Regions from separate parts of the Pseudomonas sp. CCI3.1 genome, predicted to be linked through region 2. Evidence: predicted binding sites of a transcription regulator. Region 2 holds the regulator's gene; each other region holds the start of a gene.
What was found. Region 2 encodes FliA, which starts transcription of late flagellar genes. Its sites were predicted from a motif close to CTAAAGTTTNNNNNNNNNNNGCCGNTAA; they were not measured.
Positions count from the first base shown of each region.

Region 1: the regulator FliA is predicted to act here: its motif matches at 5,305-5,332, upstream of fliD (flagellar filament capping protein FliD).
Region 3: the regulator FliA is predicted to act here: its motif matches at 7,699-7,726, upstream of RGV06_RS20960 (methyl-accepting chemotaxis protein).

Region 1 is NZ_JAVIWO010000001.1:917,531-927,237, forward strand. Features, by position in the region: gene motA (flagellar motor stator protein MotA) at 1-726, opposite strand, end outside; gene RGV06_RS04065 (FliA/WhiG family RNA polymerase sigma factor) at 711-1,463, opposite strand; gene RGV06_RS04070 (flagellar basal body-associated FliL family protein) at 1,471-1,917, opposite strand; gene RGV06_RS04075 (flagellar hook-length control protein FliK) at 1,979-3,067, opposite strand; gene RGV06_RS04080 (hypothetical protein) at 3,070-3,387, opposite strand; gene fliS (flagellar export chaperone FliS) at 3,371-3,754, opposite strand; gene fliD (flagellar filament capping protein FliD) at 3,764-5,089, opposite strand; gene flgN (flagellar export chaperone FlgN) at 5,371-5,805, opposite strand; gene flgM (flagellar biosynthesis anti-sigma factor FlgM) at 5,802-6,083, opposite strand; gene RGV06_RS04105 (flagellar FliJ family protein) at 6,158-6,595, opposite strand; gene fliI (flagellar protein export ATPase FliI) at 6,759-8,078, opposite strand; gene fliH (flagellar assembly protein FliH) at 8,082-8,774, opposite strand; gene RGV06_RS04120 (FliG C-terminal domain-containing protein) at 8,785-9,707, opposite strand, start outside.
Region 2 is NZ_JAVIWO010000001.1:1,404,873-1,414,579, forward strand. Features, by position in the region: gene RGV06_RS06410 (protein phosphatase CheZ) at 1-690, opposite strand, end outside; gene RGV06_RS06415 (chemotaxis response regulator CheY) at 711-1,082, opposite strand; gene fliA (RNA polymerase sigma factor FliA) at 1,285-2,025, opposite strand; gene fleN (flagellar synthesis regulator FleN) at 2,025-2,852, opposite strand; gene flhF (flagellar biosynthesis protein FlhF) at 2,972-4,288, opposite strand; gene flhA (flagellar biosynthesis protein FlhA) at 4,300-6,429, opposite strand; gene RGV06_RS06440 (fimbrial protein) at 6,908-7,864, opposite strand; gene RGV06_RS06445 (fimbrial protein) at 8,065-8,601, opposite strand; gene RGV06_RS06450 (fimbrial protein) at 8,629-9,108, opposite strand; gene RGV06_RS06455 (fimbrial protein) at 9,122-9,634, opposite strand; gene RGV06_RS06460 (fimbrial protein) at 9,627-9,707, opposite strand, start outside.
Region 3 is NZ_JAVIWO010000001.1:4,555,256-4,564,962, forward strand. Features, by position in the region: gene RGV06_RS20930 (BCCT family transporter) at 1-1,112, shown strand, start outside; gene RGV06_RS20935 (3'-5' exonuclease) at 1,203-1,925, opposite strand; gene RGV06_RS20940 (DUF294 nucleotidyltransferase-like domain-containing protein) at 1,928-3,802, opposite strand; gene RGV06_RS20945 (YeeE/YedE family protein) at 4,275-4,709, shown strand; gene RGV06_RS20950 (DUF6691 family protein) at 4,712-5,134, shown strand; gene RGV06_RS20955 (diguanylate cyclase) at 5,935-7,467, shown strand; gene RGV06_RS20960 (methyl-accepting chemotaxis protein) at 7,756-9,321, shown strand; gene RGV06_RS20965 (hypothetical protein) at 9,691-9,707, shown strand, end outside.

The DNA of each region.
Region 1 (9,707 bases), 490 kb from region 2:
GCGCACGCACTCAAGGGCCGACATCTCGGTGCGGATACGCTGAGCCATCGCATTACTCAGGGGCTCCATCAGGCAGTAGCAGAAGAAGATCCCCAGGAAAGTGCCTACCAGCGCAGCCGCAACATGGGCACCAATTTCGGCGACCGAGCCGCCGATGCTGTCCATGGTGATAATGATGCCGAGGATGGCGGCCAGAATCCCGAAACCGGGCATGGCTTCACCCACCTTGAACAGCGAACGGGACGGCAGCAGCAGGGCTTCATGCATGGCGTCCAGTTCTTGCTCCAGAAAGCCTTCCATCTCATGGGCGCTGATCTTGCCCATCGCCATCAGGCGAAAGTTGTCGGCAATAAACGCCATCAGGTTTTTTTCCTGAAGGATCAACGGGTACTTGCTGAAAAGATCGCTTTGCTCAGGCTCCTCGATATGCGCATCCAGCGCCTTGAGCCCCCCTATTTCAACGGTTTCCATCAACTCGTAGAGCAACATCAACAGCTCGCGCTGGAACTGTTCGCCACGGCGGCGGAACGAAAAAACCCCCTTGGTCTGATGCCACATTTCAATCAGGACTTCCTTGGGGTTACCGATGATCAGGCTACCCAGCGCTGCGCCCACGACGATCAACAATTCGGAGGGCTGCCACAACACGTTCAGTGAGCCACCCGCCCAAGCGAACCCCCCCAGCACGCAGCTGAGGATGATGATTGCACCTAAAATTTTCTGCACGTCACATTACTCTTGGTTAAAAAATGATGAGCCTTCTCGATCGCCTGCTTGCTGATCTGGCAGACCCTGGCATCGCTGATGTCGAGTACCAGGCCGATTTCCTTGAGGCTCAACTCATGCTGGTAGTAAAGCGTCAGCACCAGGCGCTCGCGCTCGTTGAGCGGGTCCAGTGCCTGAGCCAACAGGCGCTCGTTGAGCACACGTTCCTCAACACCGCGACCTGAATGTTGAAAGTCCTGACTGCCATCACACAGCAAGGTATCGAGGCTTTCGATGGCTTCGGCCGCTTCTGCCTGCAAGTAGCCTTGATACTGTGTTTCGCTCAGCCCCGTGGCCTTGAGCACTTCTTCATCACGGGGTGCTCGACCCAATTGCCGGGTCAGGCTGCGCAGGGCGTCGCGCACTTTGTGCGCCTGCTGGCGCACTTGCCGGGGGCGCCAGTCCAGGCGACGCAGTTCATCCAGAATCGCCCCGCGAACACGCAGGGCGGCAAAGCGCCCAAACTGCTCATCCGGGGTGCCGTAGCGGCGCAACCCCTGCAGCAGGCCCATCAGGCCAATCTGCTCCATGTCCTCACGGTCCAGCACCTGGCTGGCCTGTAGCGACAGCTGATTGACAATGCGCTTGACCAGCGGCAAGTAGCTCAAGATCCAGTGCTGCTCAACATCCGGAGTCAGTGTTTGCGGGCAGTGATCTGCGCCACTCGAGCCGTGATCGACCAAACGATGATTGTTCATGGCGTTGTTACTGCACCAGCAACTTGCTGACCAGCGCACCGCTGAACGGTGCTGTCAGACCCTTGCTGGCAAAGTCCTGTCGCAACCGGGTCTCGATCCGGCCTTGCACCTGATCAATACCCAGTTGGCGCAACTCATCAAACGAAAGCTGAGACAACGAACTGATCACCGAATGGCGTACCAGCGGTTCGATCTGTTTGAGGGTGTCAGCTTTTAGACTGGTGTCCGCCTGCAGGGCCAGATCAAGCACCACATAGCGCTCACGCCCTTGCCCCGGCAGATTGACGATAATTTTTTCGATCGGGTAAAACGCCAGGTCACTACTCGGCTGTACCACCCCTGCGGTCGCACCCTTGATCATCGGGCGCAAATACAGATAACCACCCACCGCTGCACCCACGGTGATCACCGTGTTGAGCCCCACTATTAATAAAATGACGCGTGACATCGACATGTAAAAGTTCAATCCACTTGGAGTTCAGTTTCGGTTTGGCCGTACAACGGCGCCAGGGAGGTCAAACGGTCACCAGCACGCCGTTGTCGCGCTGCGTGGGTAAATCTGCGGGCGCCTGCCCATCCTGTACGGCATCGGCATCGGCAATGGCCGATTCACGGGCTGACCGGCCCTGATCACGGGAGGAATGCCCTCGCGAATCGCTGGACACCTGCACGTTCACTTGCAGGCTGTTCTGCTCCACCAGTTCCTGGCGCAAGCGTTCGCTGGTGGCCGCCAGCAAACGCGCAACATCGGTCTGGGCAGCGGAGATATGCACGCTCAGGCGGCCGGATTCATGACTGATGAAAATTTCCAGGCTGCCCAGTTCAGGCGGGTCCAGGCGAATCGTGGCTTGCTGAAAACGTTGCTGGACCTGCACCTCGACGGTTTCACGCAGGGCATGGAGCATTTGCTCCCCCCAGCGGGCCTGCGGTTCTGCCAACTTGAGCCCGCGTTCCAGCACCGGACCTGAAGTCTGGGGGGCCGGCGTCAATGGCGCAGGCGCAGCAGCCCCCTCTGTGCCCGACAGCGCCTCGAGCGTGGCGGCCACTGCCAGCGGCACGCCTTCACTGGCGGCACTCATAACGGGCATGACCATTCGCACTGCCGGTGCATCGCGCTTGTCCAGCATCATTGCCAACCCGTCGACGGGCAGCTCGCTGGGGGTTCGGGCCTGCCCGGATACCGGCGCCATTCGGTTTGAATCACGGGCGGCAACCGGCTCCTGGGCGGTGTGTGACGCCATGCGGGCCAGCAGCCGTTCACCGGACACGGCTTGCACCGCCGGTGCAGCAACTTCACGGGCCTGAACCTGGGCGTTTTGCTGGCTCAGCATCATGTTCAACCACTGCTGCGGGTCCACGACAGGATCCTGTTGCAGCTCGGCTGCCGGCCCGGACTGCGCCTCGGCTTCAGCCTCGGGCAGTGGCTCGGTGGCGGTCAGCTCCACAGGCAATTCAGCCAACGGCAAGGGCGGATCGAGTTCGGGCTGCGGCGCCACGTACAACAGCGGCGCCAGATCGCCCATCACCAGGGCATCCTCGACAGGCAGGTTACGGGGATCAAAAGCGGCACCGATTCCGCCGAGCAGCGACAAAGACATGTCCATGACTAGACCTCCCCCTGCACACTATCGAGCAGGGAGTAGGCGCGACGCCCTTCCACATGTTCGGTGTGACGGCCCAACAGGCCGCCAACACGCTGGCATTCTCGCGTGCAGCCCTGCAACGCCCGGGCATGCAGGGCTTTGAGAGGCTCCAGGCGCGCCTGCAGCTCTGCGCCCAGCTCACCGGTGATTCTCAAACGCTGCAGGCCCTGGCGGATCAGCGCGTCGATTTCGCCAATGCGCGCCCAGTCCTCTGCGGCCAGCGCGGCACTGAGCAATTGCCCCAGATGATCCAGGCGGCGCAAATCAATGGTGTGAGGCATTGACACCTTCCCAGCCGTCACGAATCTGCCCCAACAGATGCACAACTTCATCAATACCGGTAACCGACAGGGACACACTGACGTCCACCAGACGGTGCAGGCAGTAGTCGTAAAGCCGTGACAGGTCCTGCACCAGCTCACCGCCCTCTTCATAATCGAGTGTGCTGTTGAGTGCGGTGAGAATATTCATGCACTTTTCCAGCGATTGGCCCTTGAGTTCGTAATGGCTGGCCTCGATGTGCCCGCGTGCCCTGCTCAGTTCATCGAGCAGACCATCGAACATCACCAGCACCAGTTCATACGGCGAAGCGGCACACACACGGACTTCAAGGTCGACTGCGCGGTACCCGTCATAGCTATCATTCATTTTTCAAAATCATCCAAACATGCTGAAGGTTTGCTCCATCGACGCCATGACCTGCGCCAATTGGGTGTATTGCTTGAGGTAACGCTGGTAGTGGTTCTGGTACTTGTTCTCCAGTTCGTCGAACTTGACTTCGACTTTCTGCAGCATGCTGTTGAGGTTGTCCTTGCGGGCCTTCATCGCTCCGGTGCTGGAGCTGGTGTAAACCGCCAGGCTCTTGTCCATGCTGTCGATCATGTTTCCCTTGCCGGAAAAGAGCTGTTCAAAAGCATCCGGGTTGGCGTCGAGCATCTTTTCAAACGCCTTGGTATCGACTTTCAACTTGCCGCTGGAATCCGCCAAAATGCCGAATTCCATCAGGGTGATGCCGTTGAACTGGGTACGCAGCACGTTGTTGACCATCGACTCGACCGCACGGATGCCCGAGTCGCCAGCCAGAGGCCCGCGTCCGCCCTTTTCTCCCCCCGCCGAAGTCAGCGTGTCGAAGGTGGCGAACAACGTATTGATCGCCGAGATAAATTCATTGAGCTTGCTGTTGGTGGCGCTCTGGTCACGGCTGATGTTCACGGTCAGCGGCTCGTCACCGGCCTGATGCACCTTGCTGAAAGTCAGACTGACGCCGTCGATCATGTCCTTGAATGTGTTGGAGCCCTGTTGCAACTTCATGCCGCTGGCGTCAGCACCCAGGTACACAATCGCGTCCTGGCCCTTGGACAGTTCCTGCCGGTTGCCCAGGCTGGCTTCCAGGGCACTGCCAGTGGCATCGGTGCGTAATTCAATGCGGTTGGCTTCGCCGGTTTCCTCGGCGCTCAGTACCATCGTCACTTCGCCGCCGCTGCGTACCAGCGTGGCCTTTACGCCCTTGTTGTCAGGGTGGGCATTGATAGCCGCCGCCAGCTCTTCCTGGGACAGGCTGCCGTCGCCATTGCTGTCGCCCGCGCTCAGGTCCACGGCAAATTCCTCGCCGTTCTGCTTGATGTAGAACGTGCCGCTGGATGCCGCATCGGTACCCAGGCCTCCGAGTGCAACCTGATGACGGCTGGCCAGTTGCTCGACAAAAAACTGGTAGCTGCCTTCCTTGGCGCTGGGGCCGAGGGTGGCACTGGCCATGCCTTCCTTGCTGAACACCGCCTGGTTGATCAGCATGCTCTTGTCGGTGCCCTTGAGCCCCTTGACCGCTGAACCGAGCGCCTTGAGCGCAGTATCCAGAGTCGTCACGGCCGCCAGCTGTGCCTTGTATTTGGTCTCGTTGCGCTGGGCCTGGGCCAGTTCACGCTGAACTTCATATTCAGCAAGAATCTTGGCCTGGGTCTGGATGTAGTTGGTATCAATTGCCATGTCTAATCTCTCCTATCCAAGGTAGTTAGCAAAGCCTATGCCAACATTTAACCTATTGATTTATAATGGTTTTTATAAAATTACCGAGAAACTCACCTTCCCCATCGCGGGTTTTCTCAGCCCCGGGTGGAAGGTGCGTTTCCGCCCTGTCGCCCACACTTAATCGTCAGGGCCTGTTTGTTGAAGGCGACCTGAACGGACAGTTGATTAATCCCTTGAGGGCAACGTGGCGGTAAACGATTGGGGGGCAGGCACCCGGTGTTGGCTGTGCACGCACCGGGTCAAAGCGAAGGGGAATACACCTGGGCACTGTCGTGACGGGCCAACTGCTGAAAAATCTCGCTGTGCATGGCCAGCAACTTGCCGTTGCGCTCATTGAGGTCTCGGCAACGCTCGACACTGACGATCAGGGTTTTCCAGGCGCGCACCAGGGTCGCGCGCCGATCGGGGGGGTACAGGTCGATCAGGCTTTGCATCGCATGGGTGTCGGTGCCCAGGTGAAACACCTCAAGCACCCGGCTGCGGCGCCGGGCACGGGCACCGGCGGCATCCATCAACGCCGAGATCTGCTCATTGGCCGTGGTGATGGCGTCACACTCGCGGGCCATCAAGGCCACTTGCAGATGGCTCATGCACCCGTGCAGCCGTGTAAACCCAGTCAGATCATCGTGCACATCCTGCTCGATAACCTTGAGCAACTGCTCGCGCTGGCTCACCGCTCGCCCCGGTGATAGGTCAGCATGGCCCCGGCCAGCGTGGCGCTGTCGCTGCTCAGCTCACCGGCGGCCAGGGCGGCCTTGAGTTGCGCGACTTTGTCCAGGTCCACTTGCGGCAATTGCCCCAGCGCCGACTGGATGCGTTCCAGGCCCGGCTTGACCGGCGCCGGTGCGCTGATCGGGGCCACAGGACCGCCCGTGCTGCGCTCGCTGCTGCCGGACGCGGCGAGCTCGGATGGCTGGCTGATGCTGATAACAGGCTGTCGAGTGATTTCCATGATGGGTTCCAGAACGGGTAATACGGTGTAAAGGCGACCCTTTGGCGAACCGCTTAAGGACAAAAGGCAAAAAATCAGCCAAACACTTCCTGCGCCTTGTTGCGCCACCAGGTCTGGCTCGCCAGACCGTCCTGGATTTTCTGCTCCTGTTGCGCCAGGGTCGCCTGCCACTGGCGCATCTTGTCCTCGATAACCTGGACCAGCACCTGCTCCTGGCGCACCACGTGCTGCAACTCGTCCTGGATGCGTTTGAGGGTCTGCTCGGCCAGTTTCAGCTCGCGCACCTGCAAATTGATCATGGCATGCAACGTCGCCTTGTACTGTTGCTGGTTGTGGCGCTGCAAGGGTGTGGTCGTGGCGCTGGTAAAGCCGCACAGTCGGGTCAACCCGGCAATGTTGTTGCGATAGCGGTCGCACAGGTTCTGCTGGTATCCGACCCGGCCCATGACCTGGCGCGCCTGGACTCCGCGCAATTGGGCCAGGCGGTTGAGCATGTTGATGCGGTTTTTCATGGCTGCATGCCCCGTTCACTCAAGCGATTTTTGCTTCTGTGGGAGCGGGCTTGCTCGCGATGATCGTCAACGATGACGCGTACTGGCTGAGTCAATGCGGCGCCCTGAAGACCATCGCGAGCAAGCCCGCTCCCACACACAAGCAGCGTTGTTTCACGACCGGTCATTTGACGATGCTCTGCAACGTGTCGATGCACAGGTTCAACGGTGCGCCGACCCCGACATCCTGACGCAGGAACCGCTCGATATTGGGTGCCAGCTTGACTGCACGATCCGTCACCGGGTCCATACCCGGGGTGTAGCCACCCAGCGGGATCAGGTCCTTGATACCCTCATAGGTGCTGCTGTACTCCTTGAACGTACGGGCCGCCCCCAGGTGTTGGCGCCCGGCCACCTGACTCATGCAGCGACTCACCGAGGCCGCCACGTCGATCGCCGGGTAGTGCCCCACATCCGCAAGCTTGCGCGACAACACGATATGGCCGTCGAGAATGGCCCGGGCACAGTCCACGATCGGATCCTGTTGGTCATCGCCTTCGGCCAGCACGGTGTAGATCGCACTCAGGCTGCCACTGCTGCTTTCCCCGTTGCCCGCACTCTCGACCAGCTCCGGCAGCATGCCGAAGACCGAAGGCGGATAGCCCTTGGTGGCAGGGGGTTCGCCCAGAGCCAGGGCGATTTCACGCTGGGCCATGGCATAGCGGGTCAGGGAGTCGATCAACAGCAGCACATGCTTGCCCTGGTCGCGGTAATACGCCGCAATGCTGTGGCACAACTCGGCGGCCTTGAGTCGCATCAACGGCGATTCGTTGGCCGGGGCCACCACCACCACGGCCTTGCGCAGGCCTTCAGGACCCAGGGAGTGCTGGATAAACTCCTGCACCTCGCGGCCCCGCTCGCCAATCAGGCCAACCACTACCACCTGTGCCTCGGTCTGGCGCGTGATCATGCCCAGCAACACACTCTTGCCCACCCCGCTGCCGGCAAACAGCCCTACGCGCTGGCCCTTACCCAGGGTCAGCAGGCCATTGATCGCCCGTACGCCCACATCCAGCGGCTCGCTCACCGGTTGGCGCTTGAGCGGGTTGACCCTGGGCAACTCGACTTGCAGGGTGTCGCGCCCGCTGAGCTTGCCCAGATCGTCCATCGGTTCGCCCAGACCATTGATCACTCGCCCTAACCACGACTCGTCGATGTGCAAGGCCTCTTCCTGCCTGGCGGCAAACACCCGCGACCCCGAACTCAGCCCCACCGGTTTTTTGAACGGCATCAAGTAGGTGATATCCCGATTGAAGCCCACCACCTGGGCATCGAGCATCTCCCCGTCAGCCTGCTCCACATAACACCGCTGCCCGGTCACCCGATGGCAACCCAGGCTTTCGAGCAAAATGCCGGACATGCGCACCAGCCGCCCGCTGACCTTGGCCAGTTGCACGGTATCCAGTGAACGCAGCGCCTCATCCAGTACAAAAGGTTTGTACACGCCTTACTCCTCGCTCAGGTTCATATGCTCGGACAGGGTCGCGACGCAGGCATCCAGACGCTGCTGGCAGCCCACGTCCACTTCGGCCTGGGGCGTCACGATGCGGCACTCCCCCAGCGCCAGCGTTTCGTTCGCCACCAGCCGCCAGCTTGCGGCGCGCTCGGGCACCAGATCCTTGATCCGTGCAAACTCCTGGGGATGCAGGTTGATGTGCACATTCACCGCCTCCAGCGGCATGGTCGACAGAGCCTCTTCCGCCAGGGTCAGCAATTGGGTGGGGTTCAGGGTCAGTTCGCAGCGAATCACTTGCTCCGAGACCTTTTTGACCAAGGCCAGCAGCTCCTGGCGACGGCTGTTTTCAAAGCTCGCCAAAAAGCTTTGCAGTTGCCGGTTGACGGCTTCCAGCGGCGCACTGGCCAGGTCAAAAGACGCTCGCCCCTGCTGGCGGCCCTGCTCCTGGCCTTCCTCTAAGCCCTGCTCACGGCCAGCGTCATAACCTTGCTGGCGGCCATGCTCCTCGCCCTGGACAAGGCCTTCCAGATAGCCCTTTTCATTGCCTTCCTGAAAGCCGTCCGCGATGGCGCGTTGCAGGGCAATCGGATCGTTTTTCCACTCCGGCGCCAAAGCCTCCGGTAACGGTGGAAAACGGTAGGGGCGCCAGTCTCGGGTCTTGCCCTTCAGTACGTTGATCGACACAGCGCACTCCTCACTCTACGGTCTGTTCACGGAACAGCTGTACCGCAAGGCCGCCTTCGGTTGCCAACTCCCGCACCACCGCCATGATTTCTTTGCGTACCTGCTCGACCCGGCTCATGGGCACCGGGCCCTGTCGACGGTTCAATGCTTCCATCTGCTGCATCTGGCGACGGGGCATGGCGCCCTGGATCGCCTTGACCAGGGCAGGTTCCGCGCCCTTGAGCGCTACCACCCACTCACTCAGGGGGATGGCCTCCAACAATGCCTGCAACACTTCCTCACTCTGGCGCGAGAGGATAAAGAAGTCATACATCTCATCTTCAATGCGCTCCACCAGGGAGGTGTCCTGGGCACGCAACAGCTCGAACATCTGGTCGCGGTTGCCCTTGTAACGATTGAGGATGTCGGCCGCCTGCTTGACCCCGCGCACTTGCGAACCCTGGGTCGAGAGCACTGACAGGCTGCGGTCGATCAGTTGCTCCAGCTCCTTGATCACATCACCGTTGATCTCACTGAGGTTGGCAATGCGGTACAGCAACTCGTCCTGACGCCAGGTCGGCATGCTCTCCAGCACTTCACCGGCCATGCCCGGAGGCAGGAAGGCCAGGAACACCGCTTGCATCTGCGCATGCTCCTTGGCAATCAGCGTGGCGAACTGCTTGGGGTCGACCCATTCGAGCTTGACCATCTTGGCGCGGATTTCCTCGCCGTAGATGCTGTCCAGCAGGCTACGGGTAATGTCACTGCCCAAGGCCTTGCCCAGCATGCCCGACAGGTAGCTGCGTGAAGCGCCCTTGATGCTGCTTTGCTCTTTGTAATCGTCGAAAAAGCGGCTTATCACCTCGGAAACCATCGGCTGCTTGACGTTGCTCAGGCGCGCCATTGCCTGGCTGATCAGCACGATTTCCTCACGTGAAAAGTGACGCAGCACCC
Region 2 (9,707 bases):
CTGGTTTTTTTGCGAATTATTTTCAGCGCGCAGTGCATCACGGTCGTGTTCGATGCCGGCAAAGCGGTCCACCTGGCTGGCCATCAGCACCAGCTTGAGCAAGTTGCTTTCAACGTCGGTGACCAGTTGCGTCACACGCTTGATAACCTGACCGGTCAGGTCCTGATAATCCTGAGCCAGCAAAATGTCAGTGAGGTTGGCAGACACGACCTGGTTTTGCTCTTCACTACGCGTCAAAAAACTGTCAACTCGACGCGCCAGCTCACGAAACTCCTCGGCACCGATTTCACGGCGCATGAAGCGACCCCAGTCGGCACTCAAGGCCTTGGCGTCCTGCCCCAGGCCGTTGACCAGCGGCGTGCTGTTTTCCACCAGATCCATGGTGCGATTGGCTGCCGCTTCGGTGAGTTTCACAACATAAGCCAAGCGTTCAGTGGCGTCTGTGATCTGCGACACTTCTTCGGCTTGCGGCATGCTCGGGTCAATATGAAAATTGACAATCGCACTGTGCAGTTCACGGGTCAGTTTGCCGACTTCGCGATACAACCCGCGATCACGGGTCTGGTTAAGTTCGTGAATCAGCTGCACTGCATCGCCAAACTGACCTCTTTCAAGGCTTTCGACCAATTCGTGAGCATGTTTTTTCAGGGTCGACTCAAAATCGCCCTGTGTGGATTCTTTATGCTCCATAGCGCCCCCAAGGCAACCGATCAACCGATGCGATCAAAGATCTTCTCGATCTTGTCTTTGAGTGCGATAGCCGTGAACGGCTTGACCACATAACCGTTAACACCGGCCTGGGCCGCTTCGATGATCTGCTCACGCTTGGCTTCAGCGGTCACCATCAGCACCGGCAAGTGCTTGAGTTTTTCGTCTGCACGCACGTGGCGCAGCAGCTCGATACCGGTCATGCCGGGCATGTTCCAGTCGGTCACCAAAAAGTCGATGTGACCCAGATTGAGGATCGGCAACGCCGTGATGCCGTCATCCGCCTCGACCGTGTTGGTGAAACCAAGGTCACGCAACAGGTTTTTGATGATCCGCCGCATCGTTGAAAAATCATCAACGATGAGGATTTTCATGTTCTTGTCCAATTCGACCTCCAAGCAGTCTTAAACGCGTCCGGTCTGGGGACACGCCATTCAATCAATTCGTTTTCAAACACCGCCAGAATCGACTGTGGGAGCGAGCTTGCTCGCGATGCTGGCGGCGCGGTTTTTCTGATTCACCGTGTCGATCCCATCGCGAGCAAGCCCGCTCCCACAATAAGTACGCGTGTTCCCGTCAGTGCGCTCGCCACTGGCTCAAGCGTGCACGCAGTCGTGCGGCGCACTGGCTGTGCAACTGGCTCACACGGGACTCGCTGACCCCCAGCACTTCGCCGATTTCCTTGAGGTTCAATTCCTCGTCGTAATACAGCGCCAACACCAGTCGCTCACGCTCGGGCAGATGGGCAATTGCATCGGCCAGTGCGCCCTGGAAGCGCTCGTCTTCAAGGTCACGCGACGGCTCCGGGTGAGCACTTGCGCCATCCTCATGCAGCCCTTCGTGTTCACCGTCCTGCAACAAGTCGTCAAAACTGAACAGGCGGCTGCCCAGGGTGTCATTCAAGATGGCGTAATAATCATCAAGGCTTAACTGGAGTTCGGCCGCAACTTCATGATCTTTAGCGTCACAACCGGTTTTTGCTTCAATTACCCGAATTGCGTCACTGACCATCCGTGTATTGCGGTGGACAGAACGCGGGGCCCAGTCGCCTTTTCGCACTTCATCGAGCATTGCGCCACGAATGCGAATCCCGGCATAGGTCTCAAAACTCGCGCCCTTGGTCGCGTCGTATTTGCCCGACACCTCAAGCAATCCGATCATTCCGGCCTGGATCAGATCGTCCACCTGCACGCTGGCGGGCAAGCGCGCCAACAGGTGATAGGCGATGCGCTTGACCAAGGGGGCGTAGCGCTCGATCAGCTCGTACTGGCTGTCACGCGACGCCTTGCTGTACATGCGATAGCCGCTGGCGGTCATTAAAAGCGCCCCCCTGCTTGCTGCACCAGACGCTCGACAAAGAACTCCAGATGCCCGCGGGGGTTGGCGGGCAACGGCCAGGTGTCAACTTTCTGTGCGATGGCTTTAAACGCAAGGGAGCACTTGGAGCGCGGGAACGCTTCGTAGACGGCCCGCTGTTTTTGTACGGCCTTGCGCACGCATTCGTCATACGGGACGGCGCCCACGTACTGCAGGGCCACATCCAGAAAACGATCGGTGACCTTGGTCAGCTTGGCGAACAGATTGCGCCCTTCCTGCGGGCTCTGGGCCATGTTGGCCAATACGCGAAAGCGGTTCATGCCGTAATCGCGGTTGAGCAACTTGATCAGCGCATAGGCATCGGTGATCGACGTCGGCTCGTCGCAGACCACCAGCAGCACTTCCTGGGCGGCGCGCACAAAGCTGACCACCGACTCGCCAATCCCGGCCGCGGTGTCGATCACCAGCACATCCAGATTGTCGCCGAGGTCACTGAATGCCTGGATCAGTCCGGCATGTTGCGCCGGGCTCAAGTGCACCATGCTCTGGGTGCCCGAGGCCGCGGGCACGATACGAATCCCGCCCGGGCCCTGGAGCAAGACATCGCGCAGCTCGCAACGCCCCTCGACCACATCGGCCAGGGTAAATTTTGGGGTCAAGCCCAACAGGACATCGACGTTCGCCAGCCCAAGGTCCGCGTCCATCAACAGAACGCGCCTGCCCAGCTCGGCCAAGGCGATGGACAAGTTGACTGACACGTTAGTTTTACCGACGCCACCCTTGCCGCCGGTCACTGCGATCACCTGTACGGGATGCATGCTGCCCATGATCTTTTTTTACCTTGTCTTACTTAGACGCGGCTACATGCGTTGGCTGCCCGTTCCCGAATGGAACAAAACCTTCAGACCATCAGATGTAGGTACATTGCAACGTAATCTTGACTACCTCAACCTACCCGCTTGGGAGGGCTGTGGTAGATATCAGCGAACATATCGGCCATGGCTTCTTCGCTGGGTTCTTCCTGCATTTGCACACTCACTGCGCGACTCACCAACTGGTGACGACGCGGCAGGTGAAGGTCGTCCGGAATCCGTGGACCATCGGTGAGGTATGCCACCGGCAGCGCGTTACTGATCGCCAGGCTCAACACTTCGCCCAGGCTCGCCGTTTCATCCAGTTTGGTCAGGATGCAACCGGCCAGCCCGCAACGCTTGTAACTGAGGTACGCCGCCGTCAGCACCTGTTTCTGGCTGGTGGTGGCCAATACCAGAAAATTTCTGGCCTTGATCCCGCGCCCCGCGAGGCTTTCCAGCTGCAGGCGCAACGCCGGATCGCTGGCTTGCAAGCCAGCAGTATCCACCAGCACCACACGCTTGCGCACCAGCGGCTCAAGGGTCTGGCCCAACGACTGACCGGGGGCCACGTGGGTCACCGGGACGTTAAGAATCCGGCCCAGGGTCTTGAGTTGCTCCTGAGCGCCAATACGAAAGCTGTCCATGCTCACCAGCGCGATATTCTGCGCGCCGTACTTGAGCACATAACGCGCCGCCAGCTTGGCCAGCGTGGTGGTCTTACCCATCCCGGCAGGACCGACCATCGCGATCACACCGCCCTCTTCCAGCGGCTCCAGCTCAGGTGTGGCAATCATGCGCGCCAAGTGCGCCAGCAACATCCGCCACGCCTGACGCGGCTCTTCGATACCGGCCACTTGCGCCAGCAGATCTCGGGACAGCGGTCCGGACAGGCCGATACGCTGCAGGCGACGCCACAGATTGGCTTGTGCAGGCTTGGCATCCTGCAACTGGCTCCAGGCCAGCGAGCCCAGCTGCACTTCGAGCAACTCGCGCAAACCGTTGAGCTCATGACGCATGTTGTCGAACGCGCGCTGATCAATCGTCGGGGCGGCCGGCGCAGGCGCAGGGCGCGGTGGCTCTTCGAGCGTCGGTTCAATCAATGGCTCGGCGGCGGTCAGCGGCAGACCGGCAAACAGCTGACGGTTATCGCCCGCCTCGCCCTCACCGCGCAGACTCAACTCGGCCTGGGCCGAGACAATCCGCGACTGGGTCTTGCGCAGCTCTTCTTCGAGCTCAATGTTCGGTACACGGGGTGCCAGCGCGGACAGCTTGTAGTCCAGGGCCGCGGTCAACTCAACGCCCCCGGCAATCCGGCGGTTGCCAATGATGGCGGCGTCAGCCCCCAGCTCATCACGGATCAGCTTCATGGCCTGACGCATATCGGCGGCGAAAAATCGCTTCACTTGCATAAACCAAACCCTCAGCCGTTAGGGCCTACTGTCGCAACGATCGTGACCTGCTTGTTGTCAGGGATTTCCTGGTAAGCCAGTACATGCAGGTTGGGCACCGCCAGACGGCCAAAGCGCGAAAGCATCGCGCGTACCGGGCCTGCCACCAACAGGATCACTGGATTACCTTGCATCTCCTGACGCTGAGCCGCGTCAATCAACGAGCGCTGGAGCTTTTCTGCCATGCTTGGCTCGAGCAAAACGCCCTCTTCCTGGCCTTGTCCGGCCTTCTGCAAACTATTGAGCAATATTTGTTCCAACCTTGGCTCCAAGGTGATCACAGGCAGCTCAGACTCAACTCCTACAATGCTTTGCACAATGGCGCGCGACAAGCCGACCCGTACAGCGGCAACCAAAGCGGCAGTATCTTGACTCTTATGGGCATTATTCGCGACGGCTTCGGCAATACTGCGGATATCGCGCACCGGTACCTGCTCAGCCAGCAAGGCCTGCAATACTTTGAGCAGTTGGGACAGGCTCAGCACGCCCGGCACCAGTTCTTCGGCCAGCTTGGGCGAAGACTTGGCCAACAACTGCATCAACTGCTGCACTTCTTCATGACCGATAAGCTCATGGGAGTGTTTGTACAGAATCTGGTTAAGGTGAGTCGCCACTACGGTGCTGGCGTCCACTACGGTATAGCCCAGCGATTGCGCCTGGCTGCGCTGACTGACCTCAATCCACACGGCTTCCAGACCAAAGGCCGGGTCTTTGGTGGTAATGCCGTTAAGCGTGCCGAATACCTGCCCCGGGTTGATCGCCATTTCGCGGTCCGGGTAGATCTCGGCCTCGGCCAGAATAACCCCCATCAACGTCAGCCTATAAGCACTGGGAGCCAAGTCGAGGTTGTCGCGGATATGCACGGTGGGCATCAGAAAGCCCAGGTCCTGGGACAGCTTTTTGCGCACGCCCTTGATCCGCGCCAACAGTTGGCCACCCTGATTGCGGTCAACCAGCGGGATCAACCGATATCCAACTTCCAGGCCGATCATGTCGATGGGCGTCACGTCATCCCAGCCCAGCTCCTTGGTCTCTTGGGCGCGGGCAGGCGATGGCAACAGTTCCTGCTGGCGCTTGACCTCTTGCAGGGCCTGAACCTTGACCACGTTCTGCTTTTTCCACATCAGGTACGCCACGCCACCGGCCACTGCGGCCAGGCTGAGGAAGGAGAAGTGCGGCATGCCCGGCACCATCCCCATCACGGCCATCAGGCCTGCCGACACAGCCAGCGCCTTGGGCGATGCGAACATCTGACGATTGATCTGCTTGCCCATGTCTTCTGAGCCAGAGGCGCGGGTCACCATGATCGCGGCGGCAGTGGACAGCAGCAGAGAGGGCAGCTGCGCCACCAAACCGTCACCGATGGTCAGCAAGGCGTAGACCTTGCCGGCTTCGCCGAAGGTCATGCCGTGCTGGAAGATACCCACGGCCATACCGCCGATCAGGTTGATAAACAGAATCAACAGACCGGCGATGGCATCACCGCGTACGAATTTGCTGGCACCGTCCATCGAGCCGTAGAACTCGGCTTCCTGGGCAACTTCCTGACGGCGCATCTTGGCCTGGTTCTGATCGATCAGGCCGGCGTTGAGATCAGCATCGATGGCCATTTGTTTACCGGGCATGGCGTCGAGGGTGAAACGCGCGCTCACCTCGGAAATACGCCCGGCACCTTTGGTCACCACCACGAAGTTGATGATCATCAAAATCGCAAAGACCACGATACCGACCACGTAGTTACCGCCGATCACCACTTCACCGAAGGCCTGGATCACCTTGCCTGCGGCCGCGTGGCCTTCATGACCGTGGAGCATCACCACCCGGGTGGAAGCCACGTTCAGGGCAAGGCGCATCAGGGTCGCGACCAGCAAAATGGTGGGGAAAACAGCAAAATCCAGTGGCCGCAGCGCATAGACACAGACCAGTAGCACCACAATCGACAGCGCGATGTTGAAGGTGAAGAACACATCCAGCAAAAACGGCGGAACGGGCAACATCATCATCGCCAGCATCACCAGCAACAACAACGGCACACCTAACTGCCCCTGACCCAAACCGGCCAGACCGCTGCGCGCGGTGTTGATTAACTGAGAGCGATCCAAGGACATTGCGTCAAACCTTTAGCAAACTTTTGACGCCATGCGCGCCGTAGAGCCTGCCTCTGCAAGAAACCTTCCAACTTTGGCCACTTGTTCACGCATGGCCGATTTGGCCAAGGGTTTCGGAGTGGGCCATGAGTCACGCTCAGCGTGACGCACAGCTAATTGACTCGGCTTTGGCTCAGCCTGTACTGCGGCCGATCGTTCAATTACCTGCAGTTGTGGGGGTGAGATCCTGGTAACACGGCGCATGAACGGATCGTTTAATCGAACGTGTTTCCAGGTTAAATCCGACTGTCGGGGTACGGCATTTCTAGTGCACTGCCTCACAAGTACTGATCCTTTTTTGACGAGTGGCTGTTGTTGCCAGGCAAGGCGCCGCGACGACTCATAGCTAACTATGGGCAGGAGCGGCAACGCAGCATGGCAACAACAGATGCCGTTAAAAGAGGATCAGTATTTGCGAGATAAAACACTAGGTTCAAGGTAGGCCCATTATCAGCGTCGCACTGCCCGTAAAAGGCCCTGCGGCAGGCAAGCTGCCGGGTTTGCGAATAAGTGCAAAAGTCACACCGTCCCTTCCCGAGCTATTGGTGATAGTCCCTGCGAATGAGCCGCCCGGAGGTACTAGCGCACGGGTACTGGTACGGTACATGACAGTCGCGAGATCAGGATTACTCATCACAAGGCCACCTGAGAAGAACGAAGAGGCACTGCCCATCAATGTGATTTTGATGGGTGAGGAAATCCCCGCATCAGGGCATGAATAGATCAGTACGAAATTTTTATTATTTGGCGTAGCCAGTGGATTCGTCCCGACCGCCAAGGGATCCACCGAACCGAAGTCCACATTAATAGGCGCATTATTATTAATCGTGCAGGTGGACGGGTTCAAATTAAGTGAATGACGCGCATACACATTCACAAAAGTCACAAAGTTCCGGAGTGTCGAGCCGTTCAAATAAGTGCGCACCCTTAATCTTACGGTAGCGACAAGCGCCCCGGACGAGATTCTAACGTATCTGCCCGGCGCTCTTACAATATTGAGATATGGCCGCCCCAGCACACTCACGAGGGGCTCATTTCGCTGCACGGAGAGAACAATACCGGCCCTCACAGGTGTCGGATAATAAGTACCCGTCACATTCAATCCACCCTCAGCAAAATAACCAGGTTGCGGATACAGCATCATCGTATCGGGGTCGGTCAGCACTTGCTCGTAAGGATCAAAAGGAAAAGTCGTTTGCAATCCATGCCTGCATTCAAACGTGTAACCATCCAGAAAAACTTTTGCAGCTGCAAGGTTCGGCACAAGATTGACATACGCGTTAAATCCATGCCTTTCAGGATTTACCCAGTTGCCACCATTCAATCGGCATTCCGTTGCACTGACGGCTTGCATCAGCAGTAAAAAAAGCAGCCCCATCAGATACTTCATATACATCCCTCCGCTATAAAACAGCCCTTGCAGCTGTGCATATTTATGGGCGTAGCCCGATGCAAAAACCGAACTACAGCAAATACCTCAGGCTTTATTATTTGATTAACAACGATCCGTGGCTTAACTTTGGTCGATACCTTAAATGCAATCATGTAGCCTGATATTTAATAAAACAGCACCCTAAAATCACTACTCTTTTAAGGGTAGGCTAATGTAAATGTCGAAACGGCCGTAAAGTGTCCGGCCACTATCGTTTGATTAATAATGGCTTGCGGCTCCCCCTGCAAAAACACTTTAAAAGCAATGACATTGGCGCCATTACTCAATGCCTGCTTACCACTGGCGATATTTAACGGCAACGGTGAGCCCGCAAGTGTTTCTAGCCCCAGCGCCACTCCTTTCTCAGGGCTTGCGTCCAGCGCCAGCAAGCCCGGCAGCTTGGTGTTCTCGATGCCGCTAAAGGTAGTCGTCACAGCGTCACTGATACTGGTGTCGCACTCTTCAAGGCGGATCTGAAAAGTCTTGCCGACCGTCCGGGTATTTAGATAAAGCTCTGCGTTAGTGACCGCCTCCAGATCAATCGCCAACGCCTCGTCGCCCGCCTTGATCCTGCAGGCTGCCGCAACCAATGCGCCCTTGAGCGTCAAGTTGCTCGCCGCCACGCCATCATCTGACCGCATCAAGGACACACCCAGCAGCAGCACGATCACAGCAGGTTGCCAGCGCTTACTCATGCTCCCGGCTCGCATGGGATGCCCTCCTTACTCGTAAAATGCCAGCAGAACTGCTGTGGCCGTAAAATCGCCTTCACTCAGCGTTGAGCCCGACCTCTTGACTGGAACCACCTCCAGTACCGGTGGACTTGACAGGCTAATTGAAAGCTTAGTGTTGAGCACAAATGCCAGGTTATTTCGCAGTACCTTGATGCCAAGATCAGGAACACTGGACTGCACGGCTGAAGAGTCAAAACTCGTTGCCGTACCCGTCAACATCAAGTTCAGCCCCCACGGCAGAGTGCTGGAAGTGCAAGTAATGGTGTAATTCAGCCCTTTGCGGTTCTTGACCCCATCGACACTTTTGACACTTATATCCCCAAAGTCGACAGCAATAGTGGAACCACTGTTTATGGTGCAGGGCGGCGGCTCTACCAGGGTGCCACTAAACGTGAGGTTGGCCATTGCGTTAGTGCAAAAGCCAAGCATGGACACTGTTAAAAGGGCAAATCGTTGCTTGAATCTCATCAATATGTCTCTCTTATCGCAGTGCAACCACTAAGGTAGCCGCTGCAGAAAATGACCCGCCCGTGAGCGTGCTACCGGTTTTTTTGACGAGATAAGCCTTCACAACCGGCAGGGCGGGATAGGTGAAGTTCACGGTTTTATTGAGGGGCCAGGTAACACCCCCAACAGTAAAACTGATGCCGAGATCACTTTTACTGGTACCCAGGAACGCACTGTTAAACCCGGCGCCAGTTCCCTTTAATTCCAGGGTCATAAAGTTGGTTGGCTGCGGTCCGCATGTGACGGTATAAGCCACTGTTTGGCTGTAATTAACGCCGTTGATCCTGGTGGTCAGAAGGCCGGCTCCAAAAGGTACATTCAACGTGCCCCCTGCGTTGACCTTGCAGGGTGGAGGCATAAGGACGACCCCCTTGATGCTCACACTGACGTCCCCCCATGCAACCTGACAGCACATCGACAACAGGCCGCCCACCGCAATGAGTGCCCGCCAATGCTTTAACTGACTCATCGTTGCGCTTTCATTCATAGACAAGCCTGAAATCAACGGCCGCCCGAAAGGCGCCATTGCCCAGCGCAGCCGAAGTGCGCACAGGCTGCAC
Region 3 (9,707 bases), 3.2 Mb from region 2:
GTGATATGAAGGCATCTGCTGACTTGGCGATGGCGGCTACAATCTTTCACTGGGGACTCCATCCTTGGGCTATATACGCGATTGTGGCGCTGTCTTTAGCGTTGTTTTCTTATAACAAAGGCTTGCCACTTTCAATACGCTCAATTTTTTATCCACTATTGGGTGAGCGTGTCTGGGGATGGCCGGGACATATCATCGATATACTAGCGGTATTTGCCACGCTATTTGGTTTGGCGACCTCTTTAGGGATTGGCGCAGAACAGGCTGCCGCAGGGATTGAATATCTCTTCGGAATTCAATCGACGAATCTGAGCAAGGTTGTACTGATCGTTGGGATCACCATAATCGCTCTTTGGTCAGTCCTTTCCGGCTTGGACAAGGGCGTCAAAATGCTTTCCCAGATCAATATGGGGCTTGCGCTGCTCTTGTTGGTGTTCGTAATCATTGTGGGGCCGACCCTGGCTATTTTCACTGGATTCTTTAAAAATCTGGTGACTTATGTTGAATATTTGCCTGCGCTCTCAAACCCATTTGGACGTACTGATATCGAGTTCACTCAAGGCTGGACTGCCTTCTACTGGGCTTGGTGGATCAGTTGGTCACCATTTGTAGGCATGTTTATCGCTCGCGTCAGTCGTGGTCGAACTGTCAGAGAGTTTCTGATCTCTGTTCTACTTGTGCCTTCAGTAGTTTCTGTATTATGGATGACTACGTTTGGCGGTACGGCAATTGACCAAGTGACCACTCAAAGCCTTATGGGAGTCAAGGACGCGGTCTTAGAGCTGAAGTTGTTCGCCATGCTGGGAGAGCTCCCCCTCAAGGAGATCAGCTCATTCCTAGGTATTATTCTGGTCATAGTGTTCTTTATTACTTCCTCTGACTCCGGCTCATTGGTGATCGATACCATCACAGCTGGAGGCAAGGTTGACGCGCCTGTTCCTCAACGGGTGTTCTGGGCGGTAATCGAAGGCGTGATTGCGATTGCTCTGCTATTGGGGGGCGGTCTGGTGGCACTGCAGGCAATGGCAGTATCCACGGGATTACCTTTCGCAATAGTTCTAATGATAGGGTGTATCTCTCTAGTGAAAGGACTAATGTCTGAGCCTCGCTAGTCAGTATGAGCTAGGCTATAGGTAAGATTGATCTCAAGCTTCAAGGTGTAACATATCTATCTGCTTGCACCTTGAAGCTATTAACTTGGTTCAATTCCATAACTCACCGACAGGTGTGAGTGGCGAGTAGTGAGTTGCTATCTGCGCCTGCAACAACTCGGCAGTCGCGAGAGCATCGGTTAATGCATGATGTGCGTGATAAGCCGGCAGGTTCAACCTAGAGCGACTGTCTGCCAGCCGTATGGACTGTTGCTTGCGTCCAATCAGTCGGCCGAACCAGCTAATTTTTTGCCTATGGAAGTGTGCCTCTAACTGCATCGTATCGATGACTGGAAACTTAAGGCCTTCACCTAAATACCTACGCACTGCCTGATCCAAGAAAGCGCGCTCAATATTCCGGTAATGGACGACAATCACTCTGCCCGCCATGGCTTCAAGCAAAGGATCAAGCACCTGCGCAAACACGGGGGCATCTAAAATTTCGGCATGGGTTATGTGATGAAAGGTCACTGACTTTTCATTCAGTTCGGACGATGGTTTTATCACCCAGTAGAGTGAATTCCCGCAACAAATACGATTAAGCGTGAACGGCATAACACCAATACTCACGATGCTGTGGGACTGTGAGTCAAGGCCGGTAGTCTCTACGTCCATGGCCAGCAGTTGAACGCTCTCAATGGGTGCCAGCGCTGAAACCGCGCCAGCTTGATAGAACTTTCGTAATAGAGGATTAACCGAAATCTTCGCCAATGTCTCGAACTCGGCAGACCAGTCCAGCACTCTATTTTTAGGCTGCTTTTTTAGGTTTTTCATCGCTAAAAGCGGCCCTTTGAAGGATATCGGAATCGCAAGAAATTTTGGCCATTGCTCAACACCTGAAACGCTTCTTTGAGGTTATGTCGTTCACTGCTAGAAAAGCGCTCGGGCTCAATGTAGTTATTGAGTGATGCCCCCTGTTCAAGTGCGTCCGCCTGGTGTCGAATACGCACCATCGACAGGAACTCTAGTGCGTACCGAAGTTGCTTTAATGCTTCTGGAGGAATGACTTTACTGCGGGCTATAGCATCCATGCGATCAAATGAGTTCTGAGCGGTACTGCCACATGCTAGCGCATGAATCCGGATAAGGTCGGTCAGCGGTGCCGTGCCACGCCCTTTAAGGTTGATGATCCTTTTTTGCTGTCCGTCAGTCTCGACGACAAAAGTACGGAAGAATCCTAATGGCGGCGTTCGATTAAGGGCAATACGAGCCATTGCGCTTAGAAATACAGGGTGTGTACTGGCTTTTCGAGCGCACAGGTCTTTAAGCTCTTGTACCAACTCAAGCTTGCCAAAAACCCCATCCAGATCGAAAAAAATACAGCTATTAAGCAACGTAGTTGGATTAGGTTTTTCGATCCACTGATCGAAGTAACTTCGCCATACCTTCAAAGGCTGTCGCCACTGCTCGTTGGTCGCCATGACCCCGCCCTTGCAGTAGCTGTAACCGCACGCGGCCAGTCCATCGCTAACAAACGTTGCCAGGGCTCGGAAGTAAGAGTCGTGTTGGATCGGATCGAAGCTGTCGTCGAGTACTAACGCGTTGTCCTGGTCAGTCACTAACAACTGCTCATCACGCGCCATTGATCCCAAAACCATAAAGCAGTAAGGCACTGGAGGCGGGCCTAACTTTTTCTCGGCCAGCTCAAGCAAACGCTGGGTAAAGGCACGGCCAATACCTGAAATCGCGCTTCCGATCATGTGCGCAGTAGCCCCGTCACGCACCATGCGGATATAGGTTCCTCGCAGGTCACGTAAAAGTGATCTCAGACCTTCAACTGAGGTCTGGTTAGAGATTCTGTTAACCAAGTACAAACTGCTATGCGATTCGTACCTGATGATATCCGACAGGTTTATAAGGCCAATTGGATTACCATCGTGCACAACCGGCAAGTGATGAATATTGCGGCGCAACATCACAAGCATGGCTTCAAACACTGAATCATCGGAGCCAATTACAACCGGATCGACTGTCATAATGTCGCTGGCACGAGTTTCGTCAGCGTTTAGGCCCACTGCAACAAATCGCGTGCGAAGGTCTCTATCTGTGACGATCCCTTCTATTTCAGCTGTCTTTAAACCTGCTGGAGACATGACTAGAACGCAGGATACACTTTGCTCAGTCATGATTTTTGCAGCGCCGCCGACAGAGATATCTGACGTGACCCACACCAAGGGACGTGAGATAAGTGCGCGACATTTGAGCTGAATAAGCTCACTAGCACGCCCCTGAGCTTCAACAGCAGTTTTGAGTCTCGAGTTTCCCTCTGCTTCAACGAAGTCAGCGAAAGCATCATGTTGCGCACAAAGGTCAGCGAAAACGTCGGCAGGGATGTAATAGATCAGGCTATCTTCCAACGCTCGGGCGGGAAAGCGTACCTTGTTGCTACGTAACAGACCTGCCTGACCGAATAGGTCACCTTCGACGAGACGGTCATAGAGCTCACCATTACGCCGGTAAATCTCCACCGCACCACTACGAACATAATGCAGATCCTGAATGGTCGCACCGGCTTCAAGAATGTCACTGCCGGCTTTGAAATAACTCACTTCAATTCGCCGAGCGATGGCGTCTACCGACTCCTTTGGCAGGGCATCAAAAGGAGCGAAACGATAGAGGTGGTCGCTAATCTCCTGTAACTCAATCTGCATGAAACCTCGTGATGCTGGAAAAATAAAAGTCGCGAGCGCCATAGTTGGCGAATGGGAATAGTCTTTCTGTATCGGCCACCACATCACATCCGGTGACTCGGATCAAGCTTCGTGGCTGACTTACGTTATGCGTTGTAACCACTTTGAGTAACTGCGTACGGTAATTTTTGCGATACCCAGAGGGTCAATATTATTCGCCCCGGGTTTCTGAGGTGTTCAGCAATCACTATTCGCCTAGAGATGCCCCTCCTGAAATGCGGCAACCAGCCAAAAGCGGACTGATCGAGCCTTGCCTCATCTTGTGTCCTTTTGAGGCTTCGATATCTCTAGGAGAGCCGGGGCGGATTCAGGGGCTGAAATCCTACACGGGTCTCGACAGGGTCTTTGATCGCCTTTAGGGGGAGCTCAGAATCTCAGGTGACACCTTTGAAATCCATGTCTTTTACCAGCACTTATATGCAGGAGATGCAAAATGAGCATTGATTGGATCAACTTCACGCCTTGGACTTCATTAGCTGGAGGCGCCTTGATAGGGCTGGCTGCTAGCTTGTTTGTTCTCGCGAATGGACGCATCGCCGGCATCAGTGGACTGCTTGGAAGCGTGCTGCGATTCGATAGTGAGGGTTGGAGTGAGAAGGCGTTATTTCTTCTTGGTCTACTGATTTCTCCGTTGTTGTGGAGAGCGTTTACCGTAATGCCAGAGATCGAGATTAAGGCAGGGTGGCCGACGCTGATCATTGCGGGCTTGCTTGTCGGAGTGGGTACTCGTTACGGATCTGGTTGTACAAGCGGCCATGGCGTTTGCGGGATCTCTCGACTCTCAGCACGATCCATCACGGCAACGATGTGCTTTATGTTTGCTGGCTTTGCAACGGTGTACATCATCCGTCATGTGGTGGGAGCATGAAAATGATCAAGTTGACCGCCTTTTTTGCAGGACTGATCTTCGGCCTTGGTCTTCTCCTGGCAGGCATGGCGAATCCCGCCAAAGTATTAGCTTTTCTTGATTTGGCCGGGGCCTGGGATCCATCACTTGCACTGGTGATGGGGGGGGCCATCGCGGTGGCGATTATTCCCTTGAGTTGGGCGCGCAAAAACAAACAATCCTTGTTGGGTGCCCCGATGCAGTTTCCAATGAAAAGGGAGTTGGATTCCCGCTTGATTGGCGGCAGCCTGTTGTTCGGTATAGGTTGGGGGCTTGCGGGGATCTGCCCTGGGCCAGCGTTAACAATTCTGCTTACAGGGCACGGCCAAATCATCATATTCGTATTGGCCATGTTGGCCGGAATGTACTTGTTTAACCTATTAGAACGTAGCGCACGACCCGATTAGGCTGAAACCGTGGACACGATACTGGGAGCACAGTCAGACTCTCAAACCTGCTGACCAGATCGATAACACGTATTTCCGGCCAATGAATATTTGATGTCCGAGCTGAGCGATTCACAAGTCTTCATTTTCGCTGAGCGATTCTTGCTGGCCTGGAACCGAATAAAATTTTAGCTGATGGCGTTTAGCTTTTGATTGAACGATCCGGACTATGCTGCAAATTCCAATACCCAACTCGACCCTCGCGCAGAATCTGACTGCCAAAGCTGACCGATTGAAAAACCAAACAAGCACGCCTTCGTGACCGCTTTGCTGCTGATCTGGGCTGTCAGTCCCGCGCGATGTCAACGCCACAACTGGTTGTGACTGACCACAACTGCGGCGTGGTTTATTGCGCCCATAGAGCCCAACTTGACCGAGCTCGTGCAAGACGAATCGTCGGCGACCATGGGCTGATCGCCCTGAAAACCTACCCAGGAAGTATCGGCAAGTAAAAAAAGGAGTGATCGAATCAACATGTTTTGGATGTGCTATCTTTAGTTTTAAACCGTTTAGTTGATCTAACCAAACAAAGCGCTATAAGGAGCTTGCCCCTTAAGTCTCAGTCTATAGTTCGGGTTTTTGTACTATGATTGCTCTAGGCTAAAGGGTTGGTGGTTGTAGTAAGTCTATTATATTGCTCTGTTTTTAAGGTCTAGTCAGATGCTTTGATTAGCTGATGATCAGGTGTCTAGGTATGTTGAATTATGTCACTAATCTGAATAGTTATCTTAATGGCTGTTGGTCAGTAATGGAGGTTCAGATTGTACCAGCATCGTGCTACCAAAACGAAAGCGGGCTTAGCAGCCATCGCGTTTCTATTGATCACGCTCGTGCCTATGTGGGGCACGCTCCATGCTTGGCTTGATCAAGAGAACGTTTTGGTAGAAAAAGCTGCGGGTAGTGATGCTATGAATCTTGCCGTTGCATTCGATGTGCACGTTCAAAGCGTGGTTCGTTTTATAGATACTTTAACTCAAGATTTGCGTGAGCATGCTGTTAAAGATCGAAATGATTTTGGGCGCATAGTTAAAGAGGAACTTGTACTTTATGGGAGCATGGTTGCTCAAGTTGCGCTGATTTCTCCGGAGGGGATGCTAGTTTATTCGTCGCTAGCCCCAGCCTTGGGTGCGGTAGATCTTAGTGGTCGCGATCATTTTCGCGTGCATCGTGATAATCCATCAATAGATAAGTTGTTTATTAGTAAGCCCGTGTTTGGCCGGGTTTCTGGTGTTTGGTCTATACAGTTCACTCGGCCAATAATTGAAGGTGATAGTTTCTCTGGGGTCGTGGTAGTGTCAATTCCTATGTATTTCTTTTCAGATTTCTATAAAAAAATTAATGTCGGGGCTCATGGTTTGATTGCTCTTGTAGGTATGGATCGTGTTCCTCGTGCAGTAGCGTCAAAGGATAGCGGTACTATTAATGTTGACGAGTTATTGCTTTCGGAAAGTGCGCCATATTTTGGTAAGGAAGCGGTGCCTGAAGGGCTGTATAGAGGAGTTAGTGCATTCGATGGGTCTGAGAGCTTGACCGCATACCGTCGCTTAGAAGACGCTGGTTTGGTTGTTCTTGTTCAGCTTTCACCTGAAGATTATTTGATGTCATCTGGTAAGCGTTATAGAGTGCTAATTTTTTGTGCAAGTGCTGTCACGATATTGCTACTGTCTTTTGCTTTGTTGATATATTCCACCGTGTGGCAGCATTTGAAGGATGCAAAAGCCCTCAAGCAGGCTCACAAAACTCTTCGGGAACTTGTAAATGTTGATATTTTAACTGGCGCACTGAGCAGGAGCCATTTTTTAGAAGTCCTTGAGAAGGAGTTCAGGGATTCAGAATCCTGCGGTACGAAGTTAAGCTTGATATTGATTGATATTGATCATTTCAAGCAGGTAAATGATACGTATGGGCATCCGATTGGAGATATTGTTCTGAAACAGGTGGTTGCTGTGTGTTGCGCCGAACTTCGAGCACATGATAGTTTTGGGCGGTTAGGGGGGGAGGAGTTTGGTGTGATCCTCCCATGTACGGATGGGGCAAGCGCCGTCGGTGTTGCAGAGAAGTTACGGCTGGCGATTGAATGTGCAAAGATTTCAACAAGTAAAGATCTAGTTCGGGTGACTGTTAGCATGGGTGTAGCATTCGCGCTGCCCTCGGGAGATACCCCAAGTAAGTTAGTTGTTAGAGCGGATGATGCGCTTTACTGTGCAAAACAAGCTGGTCGTAATAGGGTCTGTTCTGCTTGTGGTAATGATGACGCTTCGCAGGTTACGACGCTGTCGACAAATGACTCGTAGTGTTTGGCGGTAAGGTAAAGTGGCTTGAATAAAGTAAGCGAAGATTTTATTTATCAAGGAAAGTTTTAGCCTATACGGAACGGCTATTTATTGGAGCTGTTTTATACCTTGGTCGTGTTGAAACGATGGGGCACTCATAGAGTTTGGTGGCAGCTTGTTCGTTGTTGCCAATGGGTCGCATTCCGAGCGCAGACGGATTACTAGGTGCAAAATACCCTATGGTAATACTTATTAAGCTTTTCATATTAGCTGCCGATACCCTTTACACAGGGCAAGGGATCTATCTAAATGAGAAACAATCAACCGGTCACGCAGCGCGAGATTGCCTTGGGAGCGCAACAAAAACTTATTTCTACAACTGATGCACGAGGTGTCATTACGTATTGCAATGATGCTTTTGTCGAGATCAGCGGTTTCAATAAGTCAGATCTTATAGGCGCGCCCCAAAATATCGTCCGACATCCCGATGTCCCCTCTGCCATATTTGCTCATATGTGGGGCGCTCTCAAACAGGGCCAACCTTGGATGGGGATCGTAAAGAACCGAACTAGCAGTGGCGACCATTACTGGGTGAATGCTTATGTCACTCCAATTTTCGAGGGCAGCCAGGTAATTGGTTATGAATCAGTCAGGGTTAAGCCTACGACCGATCAAATTCGACGCGCAGAGAACCTTTACAATCGCCTAAACCTAGGCAAGTCGGCTATCCCCAGCAGTGACAAATGGCAACCTGTCCTCATGGACTGGCTACCACTTTTGGCTATGGGGCTAGTGGGCTCCTTAGGGGGAGTATTTTTCAGTACTTCTCTGGCATTAACCTTGGCGGTATTAATATCTGTTCTCTTCGGGGTGATTGTTTCGCGTCAGAAAAATCAAGGGGCGCTGCATCTGTTGAAAATGGCTGACCCCACAACCTCGGATCAGTTAATTGCACAGATGTATAGCGATGAGCGCGGCCCACAGGCGCGGCTTGAAACCGCATTTGTGAGCCAGACATCGAGGCTCAAGACTTGCCTTACTCGTTTGCAAGACACCGCAGAGCAGCTCACTGGTCTGGCTGAAAGGTCGGATAACCTCGCCTCAGATAGCTCGCGCGGACTTGAACGTCAGCGAGTCGAGACTGAGCAAGTGTCAGCTGCAGTTAGTCAGATGGCTGCGACCACGCAAGAGGTCGCAACCCACGTTCAGAGAACCGCTAGCGCTACTCAAGAAGCCAATGAGCTAACAGGACGGGGCCGTGATGTAGCTCGAGATACCCGAGAGGCCATCCAACGCCTCTCGATCGTTGTCGGAGAGACTGGTCAAGCGGTTGCACAGTTAGCTAAAGACAGCAATGAAATCGGAACGGTTGTCGATGTCATCAAAGGTATTGCCGATCAAACCAACTTGCTTGCTTTGAATGCCGCGATCGAAGCTGCACGTGCTGGAGACATGGGCCGGGGCTTCGCTGTTGTTGCTGACGAGGTGCGTCAGTTGGCACAACGCACCACTCAGTCAACCATCCAAATTCATAGCCTGATCTCCAAGCTTCAAACCTCGTCAAATAGTGCTGTTAAAACCATGGAGAATGGACATCGCCAAGCTGAAGAAGGAGTCGCCTGGGTACTAGAAGCTGACAAGGCACTGGTCGGTATTAGTGATGCGGTAGCTCACATTACTGATATGACCACCCAGATCGCCGCAGCGACTGAAGAGCAAACTGCCGTTGCAGAGGAGATTAGTCGCAACATTACGACCATCGCAAATCTTGCAGATCAAACATCTGAACAAGCAAGAAGCTCGGCAGAGCTCAGCAAAGAATTAACTCAAACAGCGACGACCCAGTACTCATTGGTCGAACGATTCAACCGTTAACAAACGAACCTTCTCGACAAAAGCCCGCTCTGCGCGGGCTCTCAATTGCGCTCTTAGCCTGGCTCTGATCTCAAGGTTTTGCGAGAGCAAATCCAAGGTTTAGAGGGGCTTGTTGATAGCGGTGCCAATCAGCTAACCCTCTCCCATGCTGAGCGCAAAGTGTCCCGGTTTCTGTCAGAAGCATTCGCCCAGTTACCGACGTGACTCGTGCTTACGTGTGGTAAATACCGCGAGCTGACTGGCAGGTTACTGCGCAAGGAAGCATGCAAGTGACCGATAACTGTCTTTGGCCAGCGACAGCTCTGGGTCGAGGCTGACTGTCAGTGGGCAACCGCTATACTGATTTGACTACTGAGAGGGCGGGTATTGATGAAGAGGACAATTCT